Regions from separate parts of the Paenibacillus sp. FSL H7-0350 genome, predicted to be linked through region 3. Evidence: riboswitches for the same ligand, from Rfam matches in the RefSeq annotation. Region 3 holds a riboswitch; each other region holds the start of a gene.
What was found. A riboswitch is a leader RNA that binds a small molecule or an ion and turns the genes downstream of it on or off. The one in region 3 is predicted to bind cyclic di-GMP.
Positions count from the first base shown of each region.

Region 1: another riboswitch for cyclic di-GMP. It lies ahead of NYE24_RS08540 (thiamine pyrophosphate-binding protein); the one in region 3 lies ahead of NYE24_RS23680 (transglutaminase-like domain-containing protein).
Region 2: another riboswitch for cyclic di-GMP. It lies ahead of NYE24_RS25525 (PA14 domain-containing protein); the one in region 3 lies ahead of NYE24_RS23680 (transglutaminase-like domain-containing protein).

Region 1 covers NZ_CP151972.1:1,811,203-1,817,003, forward strand. Annotated here, with positions in the region: gene NYE24_RS08530 (WYL domain-containing protein) at 1-351, shown strand, start outside; gene NYE24_RS08535 (methyl-accepting chemotaxis protein) at 425-1,675, shown strand; cyclic di-GMP riboswitch class I at 2,177-2,273, shown strand; gene NYE24_RS08540 (thiamine pyrophosphate-binding protein) at 2,390-4,033, shown strand; gene NYE24_RS08545 (carboxymuconolactone decarboxylase family protein) at 4,083-4,463, shown strand; gene NYE24_RS08550 (hypothetical protein) at 4,615-4,965, shown strand; gene NYE24_RS08555 (3-oxoacyl-[acyl-carrier-protein] synthase III C-terminal domain-containing protein) at 5,031-5,801, shown strand, end outside.
Region 2 covers NZ_CP151972.1:5,621,403-5,627,203, reverse strand. Annotated here, with positions in the region: gene NYE24_RS25530 (glycosyl hydrolase) at 1-286, opposite strand, end outside; gene NYE24_RS25525 (PA14 domain-containing protein) at 477-2,819, opposite strand; cyclic di-GMP riboswitch class I at 2,834-2,914, opposite strand; gene NYE24_RS25520 (sugar phosphate nucleotidyltransferase) at 3,053-4,426, opposite strand.
Region 3 covers NZ_CP151972.1:5,189,390-5,195,190, reverse strand. Annotated here, with positions in the region: rRNA gene NYE24_RS23690 (23S ribosomal RNA) at 1-646, opposite strand, end outside; rRNA gene NYE24_RS23685 (16S ribosomal RNA) at 914-2,474, opposite strand; gene NYE24_RS23680 (transglutaminase-like domain-containing protein) at 2,842-3,651, opposite strand; cyclic di-GMP riboswitch class I at 3,665-3,746, opposite strand; cyclic di-GMP riboswitch class I at 3,820-3,901, opposite strand; gene NYE24_RS23675 (class D sortase) at 4,028-4,681, opposite strand; gene NYE24_RS23670 (GtrA family protein) at 4,748-5,152, opposite strand; gene NYE24_RS23665 (glycosyltransferase family 2 protein) at 5,142-5,801, opposite strand, start outside.

The sequences.
Region 1 (5,801 bases), 3.4 Mb from region 3:
GCCAAAGTCACAGCTGAGTCTTTTGAGCAGCCGGAGGATTTCGTCCTGTCTGAGTACTGGGAGACCTCCACCGCAGCGTTCAAGTCTGCCTTGCCCCGGTACCCCGCCAGCCTGCTTGTCAGGAATCACACGATGAAGGAGCTCCAGAGGGAACGATACGTCGCCCTGTTGCACCAGGAGCCTTCTGAGGCCCCTGGCTGGATCAGGGCCGAGGCCGAATTCAACACGCCGGAGTCTGCACGCCGGATCATCCTCTCCCTGGGTCAGGGCATCAAGGTGACCGCACCGCCTGAGCTTGTAGATACTGTTGCTTCAGCTCTGCGTGAAGCGGCAGCATTATACGATTTTTAATAATAGACCAAATGCACTAGTATCCCCTATAATATTACAATACACATTATTATTTATAGGGGGACTCTACATTATGGACTGGATGAACAAGCTGCCGTTGAAACAAAAAATCGTCACCGGATGTTACCTGGTTGCCGCTTTATTCGCTGTCCCTGTTTTAATCACACTAATCCTTATGGACAGGCTGCTCATCGGCATTATTCTTGTCGCCGTTCTGGCAGCGCTGACTTACCCGCTTGCGCGCTTCATTGAGAGAACGCTTACATCTTCATTTGAGGATATCTCCAATGTGACGCACACCATTGCCAAAGGAGACTTCACCAGCCGTGCCGACGAGAGCGGCTCTATGGGTGACATTAGCCGGTCCTTCAACACCATGATTGACAAGCTCAAAAAAATCCTCACCGATGCCTCACAGATTACCCGGCAGGTTATGGACGCCAGCCGCGGGATTGAAGACAAGAATCAGAATCTGAAATTTGTCATGGCGCAGGTGGCCTCCTCCTCCAATGAACTGGCTCTCGGCGCTAACGAAATCTCAGTGGATATTGCTGATATGACCGAATCGATCAAGGATATCGAAATCAAAGTCTCCAATTATACGAATTCCACCAAGGAAATGAATAGACGATCTGTACATACGCTGGAATTGGTTGAACAGGGACGGCAATCGGTGGATACCCAGGCCGAAGGCATGCGCAAGAACATCCAGGCGACCCAGAAGGTGGCGGATACCATTGAAGCCCTGTCACAGAACGCGCGCGGCATTACGATGATTACCAAGACGATTACCGAAATTGCCGAACAGACCAATCTGCTGTCGCTCAATGCCTCTATTGAAGCAGCGCGTGCAGGCGAGCATGGCCGTGGCTTCGCTGTCGTTGCCCAGGAGGTCCGCAAGCTGGCTGAGGAATCCACCGCTTCAACCAAAGAGGTATTCGGGCTGGTACGCAGCATTGAATCAGATATCAAGCAGGCCATTGATAATATCGCCATCAACGAAGAGGTAGTCCAGGTACAGAATAAGATGATTACAGAGACGGCCAATATTTTTGCTCAGATCGTACATAGTGTCCAATACATAACCGAGCAGATCGCCTCCTTCTCCGCAGAGAGTGACCTTATGCTGGAGAGCGCGCTTAAGATCTCCGGGGCGATCGAGAATATCTCAGCCATCACCCAGGAGACCGCCGCAGGGACCGAAGAGGTATCCGCAGCGATGAACGAACAGATTCACGCTCTGCAATCCGTAGCTGAGGAGACAGAGAAGATGACTTCCGCTGTCTTTAACCTGCAAAAAACAATTCATATTTTCAAATTCTAACCTTAGCCAAAAGAGACACATCTGCGGGATTTCCTGCAGATGGTGTCTCTTTTTCTGTGCAAAACTAAGATTGTTATGTAATATTCACAAATTGTTGAAATTGTGCATAAGGGTAAAAAATCCGCTTTGCACTTCTTTACTATAGTCGTTCTATAGGCATAGCTTGTCTATAAGGCATCACCGCACACATACACTACTTAAGTCCTATAAGTGGATTTTACATTGCTGTATATCTAGTGAATTCTTAACATTTTACAGTAGATCAGGAATGTAATGAGGCTTTATGCTTACTCCTCATAATAATAGCCCTAAATATCCATTTGCATTTTAAGACTTTAGCCTTCCAAAGGGAACCATTTTCAAAAGTTTGAAAATCCAAATATTCATCCATTTTCACTCCTGAATATTCGTCAAATTCCGAGTTTCTTCTCATCGGGGTTATTGACAAAAGAGGAGTGAGGAATATATTGTAAAGGAAAATTCTTCACAGATTCATTTATAATCGCATACCGGCAAAATTCACCGAAAGGGAATGACGCAAAGCCATGGATCTACAGTCTCATTTATGAAGTGGGATCATGACAGCCAGGTTGCTGAAAAACTGTAAACGCCTTAGGTTATGCGTTTGATTATGGTGATTCGTGCAACAGACCTGTGCTCCTATGTTGAGTACAGGTTTTCTATTGCTGACTAATACAAATAACAACTTGCGGGGTGGATGTTCTGAAGACAGTTGCAGATTATATGGCGGAAGCATTACGCAATTTGGGAGTCACACATTCTTTTGGAATCATAGGCAAATCTATTTGCCCCATCGCTTTGAAACTGGTTGACTATGGTATTGAGTTCATCCCCGGCCGGCACGAGTCTAGCTCCGGCTTCGCTGCCGGCGGTTATGCTCTGAAGACCGGCAGCCTCGGAGTAGCCTTCGGCACTTCCGGTCCGGGCGGAACGAATCTGCTCACCGCAGCAGCGCATGCCAAGGCCAATAATCTTCCCGTCCTCTTCATCACCGGCCACCAGTCCATCAAGGAGCTGGGCATTCCCCAATGTCAGGATTCCACTTCCTATCTGGCTGATTTGGCGGATATGTTCCGGCCGGCCACCCTCTTCAGCAAGCTCGTTGAACGCGGGGATCATTTCAGCACCATTTTCAATCATGCCCTATCCATCGCCCTCGGTGACCAAAAAGGTCCGGTTCATCTCTGCATTCCGTTTGATGTGCAGACAGAGCGGCTTGCGGAATGCCGGATTGTTCTGCCGGAACGTGAAGGGCTGGTCAGCTATCAGAACTATGAACGGGTCAGCTCGGCGATCAATGAATCCGCTAGACCCCTGATCATTGCCGGTAAGGGCGTCAACCGCTCAGGAGCACATCAGGAACTGGTCCAGCTGGCCGAGACCTTTAACATACCTGTGGTCACCTCTCCAGGCGGCAAAGGCGCTATAGCTTACGATCATCCGCTCTACCATGGTCCAATAGGCGTCGGCGGCTCCTCGCATGGAGATGAACTGATGAACAACAGCGACCTCTTCATCGTTCTGGGGTCCCGCCTCAGCGATATGACCATCTGCAACCTGAAGCCGGAGAATCATCCGCGGCAGCTGATCCAGTTCGATGTAGACCCGACCTTTGTCGGTAAAATACTCACCTCATCTACTATTGCTGTCGGCGGAGACTTAAGGGACAACCTGGCTCTGTATCTCCAGAAGCTGGACTTCTCAGCGGTTACCAAGCATGAAATCACAGTCTCGAATGATTACAATGATGAGCTTCCCGTACTGGCGGGGCTCTCTCTGGCTTCGGTAATGAGCACGATGAGCGAATTGATTCCTTACAACAGCAGCGTGTTTGTAGATGACGGCAGCCATGGATTCAATGCTGTGAAATGGTTCAATGTGCGCAGGCCCGGCAGCTTCATATTCGATGCCTACTTTGCCTGCATGGGCAATTCAATTGGCATGGCGATCGGCGCCAAGACGGCCTCTCCCGGTGAGACGGTCTTCTGCATTACCGGGGACGGCTGTTTTATGATGCTCGGAACTGAAATAAACACAGCTGTTTGCAAGGACATTCCGGTGATTTTCATCGTGGTGAATAATATGCAGCTGGATATGGCGCTTAAGGGGATGGAGAAGACCACCGGCCGGATTGACGGTACGATCTTCGAGGTTCCAATGAATGCCGTGAAATTCGCTGAATCTCTGGGTGCAGCCGGCTTCCGCTGTGAGACGCAGGAGGAGTTCGCCGCTGCCATCCGCGAAGCTGTAGCGCTTAACAAGCCAGCTGTCATTGAATTGCTGACTGACCGCGATGAAATGCCACCTACGGCTCACCGCACGCTGGATCTTACGTAAGCAAGCCTTATTGCACACCGTTTCTAACCTACTATCAGGAGGCCATAGCGTGAACAAGAACACGAACAGCGGACTCGATCATTTCACTAATCTCTCTGGAGATTATGGGGCCAAGGCCCTAGCTCCGATCAAAGAGCATTTTCCGGAACTAGCCGAATATATCATGGGCAATGCTTATGGCGATATTTTTCAACGGACCACGATTGGCTCTGACTGGAAAGAGATCGCGGTGATCTCGTCTCTGATTACGATGGGGCAGTATGAGCAGTTAGGTGTTCATTATGTAATGGCGCTCCGTGTTGGCATGACTGTTGAGCAGATCAAGGGCGTGCTGCTTCATCTGGTCCCTTGCGTCGGTGCTCCCCGGGTAATTTCGGCCTTTAATGTGCTGCTGGATACCCTGGAGGAAATCAAAGAAAAATCTTCATAAATCTACAAATTTCGACTTTTCGATTGCGCATTTCAGCATGCTCCGGTTATAATGAAGGCAAAATATCCCAAATTCGAATGCAATTTGTCGAATATAGTCACAAATATCATGTTTTGGGGGTATTTCAAATTACACTTAGGGAGAGATCAACATGGGACAATTTATTTTGAAGACAGACACTGCGAAGAAAGTAATCAATATCGAGCTGGAGGGAACCTTCTCTAACGAGGACGGACTCAAATCCATACAGGCTTACCAGCAGACCATCAACCCCATTAGCCCTGCTGAATATGCCCTGGATATCGACTGCCGCAAGCTGAATGTAACAGCTCCTGATGTCGTGCCGCTGCTTGAAAACTGCTTCATCATGTTCAAGGCTGATGGCTTCCAGAAAGTGAGTCTTACTCTGGAAAATAACCCGATCCTCAAAATGCAGCTGGCACGCCTGGGCCGCAAAGCCGGACTTGAGAATCTGGAGATTACTTCAACCGTACAAGCTTAATGAACCGGAGCAGATTCGTGAGAAGTGAGAAGTACAACTAAGACAACTTTTAGGAGGTCTGCACTATGGCGGGGATTCGCATTAAGGACATTGATATCTACCATCCAGACAAAAGAATCGGCAATGAATTTTTCATTCAGCATTTTGATGACAAAGGTATTGATATCCGCGGACTGCTGGCTACTCTGGGCCGTGAAAACCGCTACAGCATCGACAGCCCGGATGAGAACTCCCTGACAATGGCTTATGAAGCCGCAAGTAATGTTCTGGAGAAGACCGGTCTTACCGGTCCTGACATTGACCTGATTGCTTATGCAAGCCAGACCCCTGAATATATATTTCCTACGAACTCACTGATGATTCACCGCCTGATTAACGGGGCTTCGCATACCATCTGTATTGACAGCAATGCCAACTGTGCCGGAATGACGGCTTCGGTTGAGCAGGTCAGCCGCCAGATGATGGCGAACCCGAGAATCCGCCGCGCCCTGGTGATCGGCTCCGATTATGTGGCGCCGCATGCGGACAAGAATGATCCGGTGTATTACGCGAACTTCGGTGATGCCGCTGCCGCTGTCATTCTGGAGCGCGACGAGCATTCGGTCGGCTTCATTGACTCTATCTACCAGACAGACACCTGTGTGTACGGCAACTCACTGTTCCCTGCAGAAGGTCTGGCTAAGCTCGGGCGCACCGGTGTTGCCGCAGGAGAGTTCAATGTGAAATTCATACCGTTCGATGATTCCATCTGTGTGGACGCCGCTTCCGAATCGATCAACACCCTGCTGAGCAACAACGGTATTGATCCTCAGTCAATCAAGGCCGCCTGCTTCTCA
Region 2 (5,801 bases), 430 kb from region 3:
TTGTGCGGAGCTTATTATTGAATTCATCGGGGCTCTCCAGGTAATCATGCTGGCCGGATATCATCCCCTTGCCGCTAAGATCACTAAGATAGCTTAACAGTGCGGAAGCCTCCTTGGAGGCCGATGGATTAATGGGTTTAATGGGCCCCATGGGAGCGGAGGCGGCAGGTGCCGTAACCTTAGCGGCTGCGGGCAGACTGCGCCCTTCCCCCCATGGAAGTAATGAAAGGATAAGGATTAGAGGAAAAATAGTTGTATATAGCCTGTACTTACGGTAAGTGTTCAATGTAATCTCCTTTCTCCAGCCACACTCTCAGGCAGGCCCCGGAGGTTAAGCCTCGCGGATTATCTGCCTTCTATAGCTTAGTAGCCCTGCTGGTAAGCAGGGCCATTAAGAGTGGCTTACAGGATTTATAATTGTAACGTCTTAACCAGTAACAGCGCCAATGATGAACACAGCTGCGGACCTTATGAGCTTAGGAAGCGGACGGGAGGAACAGCGCGCTTGCCGGAACGGTACCTTTGGCTTGGCTTGGACTCTGCCACATTAGCCGCGCTTTTGCATCCCCTTGATTCTCATAATACTCTACCTGAATATCATACAGCTCGCCTGCGGTCAGGCTGATGCTGCCCATGCGTTCGGTGCCGCTCTGCTTCACCCAGCTGTCAATCACAAGCTCACCGTTAACCCGTACGCGGATACCGTCATCGGAATTGGTATAAATCTGATACGTCTCTGTGTACAGCGGCTTAATCTTCCCGCTCCAGCGGACAGAGAAGAAGTCTATACCGATAGCAGCATCCGGCGAGCCTTGGCGCCAGTTGAAATCAAGCACCGCATCGGTGCGCACTGCAGCGGGTTCGCCCGATAGCGTCATGTTATTGAAGTATTCCGCATACAGTCCATTGGCAGCAGGGACTTCTACCGGCAGATCCACCGGTGTTGCTGTAGGAGAAGGAACGGGAACAGGAGCCGCTGTCGGTGTTGGTGCCGGTGTTGGCGTTGGTGTCGGTGCTGCTGTCGGCGTTGGTGCCGGTACTGGCGTCAGTGTTGGTGTCGCTGCTGGTGTTGGTGTTGTTACTGGTGCCGGCGTTGCTGTTGCTGCTGGTACCGTTGTCGGTACTGCTGTTGCAGCCGGAACAGGTATGGATATGTTGCCTGCTCTGGAGAAAAGCGCACTTGCAGGTACGGTTCCCTTCACCTGGCTAGGGCTCTGCCACATCAGATGGACATTGGCATCGCCAGCATTCTCATAGTACTCTACTTTGATATCGTACAATTGCCCGGCAGTTAAGGCTATGCTTCCTGTGCGGGCAGTTCCGCTCTGTTTGACCCAGCTGTCAATGACCGCTGTGCCGTTCACCCACAAGCGGATACCGTCATCCGATGTAGTATAGAACTGATAAGTCTCACTGTAAGCCGGCTTAATCTGTCCGGTCCAGCGAATTGAGAAGTAATCTACGCCCAGTGCGGCATTAGGAGTCCCCTGACGCCAATTGAAGCTGATGACATCATCGTTACGCACCATAACCGGTGTCCCCGAGAGCGTCATGTTCTTGAAGTATTCTCCAAGCAGGCCATTCTGGCCAGGCTTACTCTCCGGGTCGCCGAAGGTTGGGACCGGCTTCTGAGTCGGCGCAACGGTTGGTGTTGCCGTCGGCGTTGCCGTCGGTGTTGCGGTTTGTGTCGGTGTTGCTGTTGGTGTCAGTGATACTGTAGGCGTCGGCGTTGCCGTTGGCGTTGCGATTGGCTTAGGAGCCGCCGCCGGAGCAGACCAGGCCTTATATTGGTCACGGGTTAGTGTGTAACTGTCATTCATGAAATTCTTGATTGTCGCCGTGCTGTTATTCTCATAGAGCATCTTGCCCCAGTTCATCATGAACACGTAATTCTGCTGGTTCAGCTTTAGCTTCGATATATTTGGCATTTCACCGTTCTCGCCGATGCCGATCGGTTTGCCGCCAGCCAGGCTGGTCAGATCATCATGATATTTATTGGAGTAGTCGTTATTATATATATCTGCTGCCAGCACATCCACTCTGTCCGCGCCCGGATAAGTCCGTGGATAGGGATCGGAGCTTGCATTAGGCGCATTCGGGTTCCATACCCAGAGCAGATTATTTAACTGATGAACGTTCACGAACCGGTCATACATAATATTCCACAGGGCTGTAAAATTATCTTTCTTCCCCCACCAGAACCAGCCGCCGTTCATTTCGTGGTAAGGTCTCCAGAGGATCGGAACCTTAGCATCCCGCAGGCTTTTCAGAGAGACCGCTACTTTATCCAGATCGGTGATCAGTGCATTATACTCTGGCGTTCCGGGGGTTACGTATTTGTTAAATTGCGCCTGGGTGATCGGCTTCTGCACATTGGACCATTCGTACTTGGTGCCCGGCAGATTCTGGTGGAAGGTCATGGCGACAATGCCGCCCGCTCTGGACCAGTTCGTCGCACTCCAGACGATATTTTTGCGTTGTGCAGCTACTCCGCTCTCACTCTGCCCACCGATTGCTCCCAGCTCATAACCATGCAGTGCTGCGTATTGTCCGCTTGTTCCCTTCAGCTTGTTGCTCAGCTCATCCGGACTCTCGAAATAGTCATGCTGGCCTGTAATGATTCCATTTCCCGAGATATCATACAGATTGTTCAGCAGCTTGACCGCCTCCGCTGAGGCGTTAGGGTTCACCGGCGCTCCTTCAGAGGAGGCAGCCTTGACGGTGGAAGGGGCGATTCCCAGTCCCACAGGTACAGCAGACAATACCACGGCCAGCGACAGCACAGCGCAGAGCAAACGAGACTTACGGTAAGTTTTCACAATATTCTCTTCCTTTCGGTAGCCAGGCTGCCACTCTTGCGAAGGCCCTATAGCTTTGCGTCCCTGTCTTTCGATCAGGTTTGCCTTTGTCGTTTTGGAAGGATCAATCCCTCTTACCGTAAATTATCGTCTTTATGCAATTTTTTTGTAGAGCAAACGCGAATTTCTCCGAATAAATAGTTCCGAGTACCTGTTTTGATTCTGTAACAAATGGTTAAATAGATAAGTTAGACCTACGAAATAAACTGATGTAGCGCTATATCCTCCCAGTCCAGAGTAATACGGATGTTATCTTCCTCTACCAGCTCCGACCCCGTCTGCACCTCAATGAACTCCACATCGGTAAGAGCAAGAATGGCATGCTTGGTCCCTTCCGGTATCCGCACCACATCTCCCGCCTTCACCGTATGCATCTTCTCATTGATGACAATGCTGGCTTCCCCGCTGACGAAGGTCCAGATTTCACTGCGTTTGTGATGCAGCTGATAGCTGATATTTTTGCCCTCATTGATGAAAATCCGCTTGGTCAGCACCTCGTTGCCTTCGTCATACTTTACATAATCTATCACCTTGTAGTGGCCCCAGCGGCGCTCCTCGTACATCGGTCTTTGTTCAAAAGACTTCAGCACTTCCTTGATCCGCGGACTCTCAGTCTTGTGCGTCACCAGAATGCCGTCCGGGCTGGCAGCGATAATCAGATCCTTCGCCCCGATCACGGTAATCGGAATATCCAGCTCGTTAATGAGGCAGGTCCCCTCGGAGTCAGCGGTCACAAAGCCTTTGCCGACATGGTTGCTGGTCATTTCCTCGGTCAAGGTGTTCCAGGTACCCAGGTCCTTCCAGAATCCGGCATACGGCTGTACGACGATGTTCTCTTCTTTCTCTACCACTTCGTAATCGAAGCTGATGGAAGACAGCAGCTTATACTGCTTCTGCAGTTCCTCATAATTAAGCGGCAGCCCTTTGCGCTGCAGGATATCCAGCAGGTAACCCAGACGGAAAGCGAACACCCCGCAGTTCCAGAGAGCCCCCTGGCTAATCAGCTCCTCGGCCTGCACACGGTCCGGCTTCTCCTGGAAGTGGCTGACCTGCAGATAACCATTCGCTCCCGCATCTGCACCCGTTGGAATAATGTAGCCGTATTTCTCCGAAGCATGCTCGGGAACTACGCCCATCAGCGCCAGGTTCGCCCCGCTCACCAGCATGGTGTTCTCCAGTTGCAGTACCGTTTCGAAAAAGGAGGATTCCACGTATGGGTCCACCGGCAGAATCGCCACGGTCTCGCTTGGGGAAACCCCTGCGATGGAATAGAGGTAGGCCGCCGTCAGCGCAATGGCCGGGAACGTATCCCGCCGCTCCGGCTCCACGATGATCGGCACCTCGCTGCCGAGCTGGCTCTGGATCATCTCCACCTGGCTGCGTCCGGTCGCCAGATAAGAGGACCCGGCCATGCCGTTCTCCTCCAGCTGTCTCCATACCCGTTGTACCATTGATTCCGGTTCACCTGCCGGACTTGCCAGTACCTTCAGAAATTGCTTGGAGCGTGAATCATTGGACAACGGCCAGAGCCGCTTGCCGGAGCCGCCTGATAGAAGTACTAGTTTCATAGTGAACCCTCCATATCGTATTGTTATTGGGTATTTCTTATTGCGGCTGTGTGTTAAAATCCCGCCTGTTATGAGGGTCGCTGCAAGGAATTTTGGGCTTACGGCCGCTGTTGTCTCCAGATGTTGTTGATTATATTGCTTGCAGCAGATAACATCCGGAGACAAAGGCGGACGCTAACGCTCCTACAGCTCCAAAATTCCTCTCCACTCCATTTCATAACCGGCTTTACTTTTTATATCCGCTTCGCCCGCAGGCGAAGCTCCCGGCTAAAGATCCGGGTATTGCCGCTTGTTGTAGCGGCAAGGGGGGCCGGGCTGCCGCTTGTTCCAAGGCGTCGCCGCTGACCTAGCGGCTAGAGAAAGCAAGAATTCCAAGACAATGGAATTCAAGACCGGGATTCAAGACTCTTGTTCCAAGGGCTTGCCGCACAAATTTGCGGCGGCAGAAGCTGGTTAGTTTAAGTACGTGACACAAATGCTGCTCAGTTGCTCCATTTGGCTCGAATCCGAGAAATCAAGGGCACTTGTGCTCCTCATTTGCTCGTTTAGCCAACTTTCCCGGGATTCAGGGGCACTTGTGCTCCTTATTTGCCCGTTTAGCCAACTTTTCCAGGATTCAGGGGCACTTGTGCTCCTCATTTACTCCATTTGGCTCGAATCCGGGAAATCAGGTGCACTTGTGCTCTTCATTTACTCGTTTAGCCAACTTTCCTAGGATTCAGGGGCATTTGTGCTCTTCATTTGCTCATTTAGCCAACTTTCCCGGGATTCAGGTGCACTTGTGCTCCTCATTTACTCATTTAGCCAACTTTCCCGGGATTCAGGTGCACTTGTGCTCCTCATTTACTCATTTAGCCAACTTTCCCGGGATTCAGGTGCACTTGTGCTCCTCATTTACTCATTTAGCCAACTTTACCGGGATTCAGGTGCACTTGTGCTCCTCATTTGATCGTTTAGCTAACTTTCCCGGGATTCAGGGGCACTTGTGCTCCTCATTTGCTCATTTAGCCAACTTTCCCGGGATTCAGGGGCACTTGTGCTCTTCATTTACTCCATTTGGCTCGAATCCGGGAAATCAGGTGCACTTGTGCTCCTCATTTGCTCGTTTAGCCAACTTTCCCGGGATTCAGGTGCACTTGTGCTCCTCATTTACTCATTTAGCCAACTTTCCCGGGATTCAGGTGCACTTGTGCTCCTCATTTACTCATTTAGCCAACTTTCCCGGGATTCAGGTGCACTTGTGCTCTTCATTTCACCGCGCAGCCCACTTTCAGCGCATTCAAGAGGATTTATCCCCTTCATTTCGCCGCGCAGCCGATCCGGCGCAGCTCCTCCAGAAAAGGCTGACTCGCCGTGGATCGCTGCCCTTGATCGC
Region 3 (5,801 bases):
CATGTTAAACGTAACTCGCCGGTTCATTCTACAAAAGGCACGCCATCACCCATAAAGAGGGCTCTGACTTTTTGTAAGCACACGGTTTCAGGTTCTATTTCACTCCCCTTCCGGGGTGCTTTTCACCTTTCCCTCACGGTACTGTTTCACTATCGGTCGCCAGGTAGTATTTAGCCTTAGCAGATGGTCCTGCTGGATTCATACGGGGTTTCACGTGCCCCGCACTACTCGGGATCCGTCTCGGAGAGAACACAGTTTAGGCTACAGGGCTTTTACCTCTATCGCGGGCCTTTCCAGACCTCTTCGCCTACCATATTCCTTTGTAACTCCATGTGAGACGTCCCACAACCCCAAGAGGCAAGCCCCTTGGTTTAGGCTGTTCCGCGTTCGCTCGCCGCTACTGACGGAATCACTATTGTTTTCTCTTCCTCAGGGTACTTAGATGTTTCAGTTCCCCTGGTCTGCCTCTGCGTATCCTATGTATTCAGATACGAGTAACTGCGAATTACCACAGCTGGGTTTCCCCATTCGGACACCCCCGGATCAAAGCTTGCTTACAGCTCCCCGAGGCAGTTTCGTTGTTCGCCACGTCCTTCGTCGGCTCCTGGCGCCTAGGCATCCTCCGTGTGCTCTTAGTAGCTTAACCAACGTTCCGGTGTTTTGCTTGTTTGCACAATCAAAAACCTTCACTTTGTAGCAACTAATAACTATTTCAACTTGCTTACACAAGTTTCAGCTAAAAGATGTTCTAAAACGCAAATTCGTTTCGGTATCCAGTTTTCAAGGATCAAGGTAAAGATGAGAGCTTAAACTCTCAAAACTGACCAACGAGTGAGTAACAGGCCTAAACCTGATTGGTGGAAGCAAAGCTTCCGATTTGAATGTCTTCATTGCAGAAGACGATTCTCCATAGAAAGGAGGTGATCCAGCCGCACCTTCCGATACGGCTACCTTGTTACGACTTCACCCCAATCATCTACCCCACCTTCGGCGGCTGGCTCCCTTGCGGGTTACCCCACCGACTTCGGGTGTTGTAAACTCTCGTGGTGTGACGGGCGGTGTGTACAAGACCCGGGAACGTATTCACCGCGGCATGCTGATCCGCGATTACTAGCAATTCCGACTTCATGCAGGCGAGTTGCAGCCTGCAATCCGAACTGAGACCGGCTTTGCTGGGATTGGCTCCACCTCGCGGCTTCGCTTCCCGTTGTACCGGCCATTGTAGTACGTGTGTAGCCCAGGTCATAAGGGGCATGATGATTTGACGTCATCCCCACCTTCCTCCGGTTTGTCACCGGCAGTCACTCTAGAGTGCCCAGCTTAACCTGCTGGCAACTAAAGTCAAGGGTTGCGCTCGTTGCGGGACTTAACCCAACATCTCACGACACGAGCTGACGACAACCATGCACCACCTGTCTCAACTTTCCCCGAAGGGCACCTGATGCATCTCTGCTTCGTTAGTTGGATGTCAAGACCTGGTAAGGTTCTTCGCGTTGCTTCGAATTAAACCACATACTCCACTGCTTGTGCGGGTCCCCGTCAATTCCTTTGAGTTTCAGTCTTGCGACCGTACTCCCCAGGCGGAGTGCTTACTGTGTTAACTTCGGCACCAAGGGTATCGAAACCCCTAACACCTAGCACTCATCGTTTACGGCGTGGACTACCAGGGTATCTAATCCTGTTTGCTCCCCACGCTTTCGCGCCTCAGCGTCAGTTACAGCCCAGAAAGTCGCCTTCGCCACTGGTGTTCCTCCACATATCTACGCATTTCACCGCTACACGTGGAATTCCACTTTCCTCTTCTGTACTCAAGTCACCCAGTTTCCAGTGCGACCTCAGGTTGAGCCCAAGGTTTAAACACCAGACTTAAATAACCGCCTGCGCGCGCTTTACGCCCAATAATTCCGGACAACGCTTGCCCCCTACGTATTACCGCGGCTGCTGGCACGTAGTTAGCCGGGGCTTTCTTCTCAGGTACCGTCACTCCGGCAGCAGTTACTCTACCGGACGTTCTTCCCTGGCAACAGAGCTTTACGATCCGAAAACCTTCATCACTCACGCGGCGTTGCTCCGTCAGGCTTGCGCCCATTGCGGAAGATTCCCTACTGCTGCCTCCCGTAGGAGTCTGGGCCGTGTCTCAGTCCCAGTGTGGCCGTTCACCCTCTCAGGTCGGCTACGCATCGTCGCCTTGGTGGGCCATTACCCCACCAACTAGCTAATGCGCCGCAGGCCCATCCCCAAGCAGCAGATTGCTCCGCCTTTCATTCTCTCCTCAGGAGAAAAAAGAAATTATCCGGTATTAGCTACCGTTTCCGGTAGTTATCCCAGGCTTGAGGGCAGGTTGCCTACGTGTTACTCACCCGTCCGCCGCTAAGTCTGAAAGGAAGCAAGCTTCCTTTCAGACTCCGCTCGACTTGCATGTATTAGGCACGCCGCCAGCGTTCGTCCTGAGCCAGGATCAAACTCTCCAAATTGGTATTTAGAAAGAGCGATTGCTCATTTTGAAACATCTGACGAGAATTTACATTCTCTAATTTGGATCTCACCGAAGCGATCTCCAGATACTCACTCGTTGTTCAGTTTTCAAAGATCAAGCTCGTTGTCAGCGCCGCTTACCGCGTCACCAGCAACTCTTATAATATATCACGTTCATCCGAGCAATGCAAGCTTTATTTTTGAAATTACTTATTTAAGTAATCTCTCATTTCCTTTGCCGCTCCAACAACGCTTACTTATAATAACCTATCCTTCTATTAAAAAGCAACCTTTATATAAATAAAAATAACCCGCTTAATGATTAAGCGGGTTATTCTCAGGTAATGCTATAGTTCACAGCTATTCTTAGTAGAATTTCGCTGCAGTGTATTTGCTTGCTGCTTTGACCAGTTCTGTTGATACTGTGTTCTTGCCCAGACCTGCATCGACTGTAGTATCAATCGTTACCCATTTGCCGTTCAGGAACACTTCGTTCCAGGCATGGTATGAAGTTACATAGCTTGTATTTCCCATAACCAATTTGGTTGGAATACCTTCACTGCGGAGCATAGTAGCGAACAAGGATGCGTAATCGTAGCAGATCCCTTTGTTGGTAGCCAGCGTGTTATCGTTGTTCGGAATATAATCTGTGCTTACGCTGTTAGCCAGAGAGTAGTCATATTTCACGTTAGCTACGATGTAATTGTAGATAGCCTTAACTTTGTCTGCATCTGTGGTCAGACCCTTTGTAAGCTGGGCTGCCTTTTGAACGGATTTATCGGAAGAACTCCACTTAACATTCTGCACAGAGCTCAAATATACGGCATTCACATTGCTCATTGAAAGAGAGACAGTCTCGGAAGATAGTACTTTGTATTTGTTGCCCGTAGTATTCTCAAGAACGGATACCTTGTAAGAGCCGTTTCCTTGTTGCAGCGGGAACGTCTCGTTCGGCTTGGAGGTGTATAAGTTGTAAGTATAGCTGTTATTGTCCTTGGTAATCATGAGCTTCATCTTCTTGTCCTTAGGAACATCGTACGAAACCCCGATAACCCCTTGATCAAGTTGTCCAACATTTAACCAGCTTGAATCTGCATTAGCAGCTTGAGCAGTGCCTGTCTGCACGGAAGTGACGATTACAAAAAGTGTAATTAGCATTAAATAAAACTTTTTCATGGATAAAACCCCTTTCGGTAGCTGGCTGCCATCCATGACGGGAAGGCCCTTTAGCTTTGCGTCCCTACCTTTCGATAGGTTTGCCGTTATCGTATAAGCTTTATCTGTCTAATCTACTACCACATAATGACAGATTCTGAATTAAAACAAACAAAAAAAGCCTCTTCATTCGGTAGCTGGCTGCCATCCATGACGGGAAGGCCCTCTAGCTTTGCGTCCCTACCTTTCGATAGGTTTGCCGTTATCGTGCATTAGCTTTTGATAGTTCTATTTTACCATACACATCTCTATTAGCAAGACCCAAATTGCTAGATTCCACCACAAATATACTAAAATTTTATGTTTTTTCGACCTTTATCGCCTTGTTCTGATAGATTCAGGTGAGCTTCGCATGAATGATGAGTCTGTGGGTCGGGTTGACAAGCGGATCACAGGTAATGAGGGTCAGAATCTTATCATTATCATTTCCCTTCAGTACCGAAATATCGGTAGGCTCTACAATAGATACATCATATACAACATACTTGTATTCCTGGCCGCTTGTAATAACAGTAATGGTGTCCCCATTACCGACCTCATCCAGTCTGTTGAACAGCCGCCCTGCCGTTCTTGAGCGGTGTGCCGCAATTGCTGCATTGCCTACCGCGCCAATCGGAGCTGTCTCCTTCATATGCGCCGCAGCATGCTTCATATTGGTCTTGGTGGCGCCCTCCAGAACAGGCAGCTTCAGATCGATTTTGTCGATTTCAATAATGGCAGTGATCTTCCCTCCAACTTCAATCTCGGGCGCTGCAGTGGGCACCGGCTCTTCCGCACCAGACTCTTCCGCGAGCAGCTGGGTGACTTCCGCATAAGGCTTGCTCAGATCCTGGCTGGCAGGAGCCGTAGCCGAAGGAACGATTTCACTATAAGCCTGTTCGGCCTCTTCCAGCAGCTTCTGCTGTTGACGGTCCTCGTACCATTCGCTTCCTTTGGGGTAGAGCATAATCAGGACCCCGGCAAGTATAATCAAATAGGATAACTTCCGCATGACAATCGCCTCCGCAATATAGAATAACTGCAGCCCCGCAGGATACGGGGAATATATACTGTCTCTTTAGAATACCCATTTCCGGCTTCCAAAGAAATTAATGATCACTGTTATGAAGGTAACCAGCACCTTGGCCAGTAGCACCTGTATCCCCAGCCGGTCAGTCAGAAGATGAATCAGCAGCACCGAAATGCCCAGTACCAGCAGATTCAGCACAATAAATCTCACCAGCTGCATCCGGTCAAAGCCGCCATTCCCGCCTCTGTCCCTTCCCTTAAAGGTCACCTTCTTATTCCAGAAAAAGCTGTTGGCCGTCCCGGCGCTGTAGGAAATAATCTGTGCGGGGGTGTTAAGCATCCCCAGGGAATGCAGCAGGGTAAATACCGCAAAATCTATGAATGTATTAAGCAGGCCCACCGCATTAAATTTCAGAAACTGGATCATGCCTGCGCGCCAAGCCTTATCTTGCATAATCGCTTTCCTTCCGGGTGTCTTCAGCCTCTGTCTCCGGGTAGCCTCTGGTCTCGCTTACGATATAGAGTGGTCTATCCTTCGATTCGTCATAGATCCGTCCGATGTATTCCCCAATGACGCCCAGCAGCATCAGCACAATGCCGTTAAACAGCAGGTTAACTCCCACAATGGATGCCCAGCCCGGCACGGTCCAGGAGGTGAAAACCTTCTGGAATAAAACCAGGAACAGGTAAATGAAGCTGGAGAAGGACAGGAAGAAGCCGACATAGGAGGCGATTTTGAGCGGCTTATGCGAGAAGGAGGTGATTCCGTCGAGCGCAAAGCGGATCATTTTTTTGAGCGGATATTTTGTCTCCCCGGCGAAGCGTTCCTCCCGCACATATTCCACCATGGTCTGCCGGAAGCCAACCCAGCTCACCAGCCCCCGCACATAACGGTTCTTCTCCTTCAGGCCGCGCAGCACATCGCAGACCTTACGGTCGATCAGCCGGAAGTCCCCGGTATCTGTGGGAATCTCCACACTGGTCATGCTGCTGAGCAGACGGTAAAAGATTTTGGCTGTCACCTTCTTGAAGAAGGTCTCTCCGTGGCGCTTCAGCCGCTTGGCATAGACTACCTCATAGCCTTCCTTCCACTTGGCGATCAT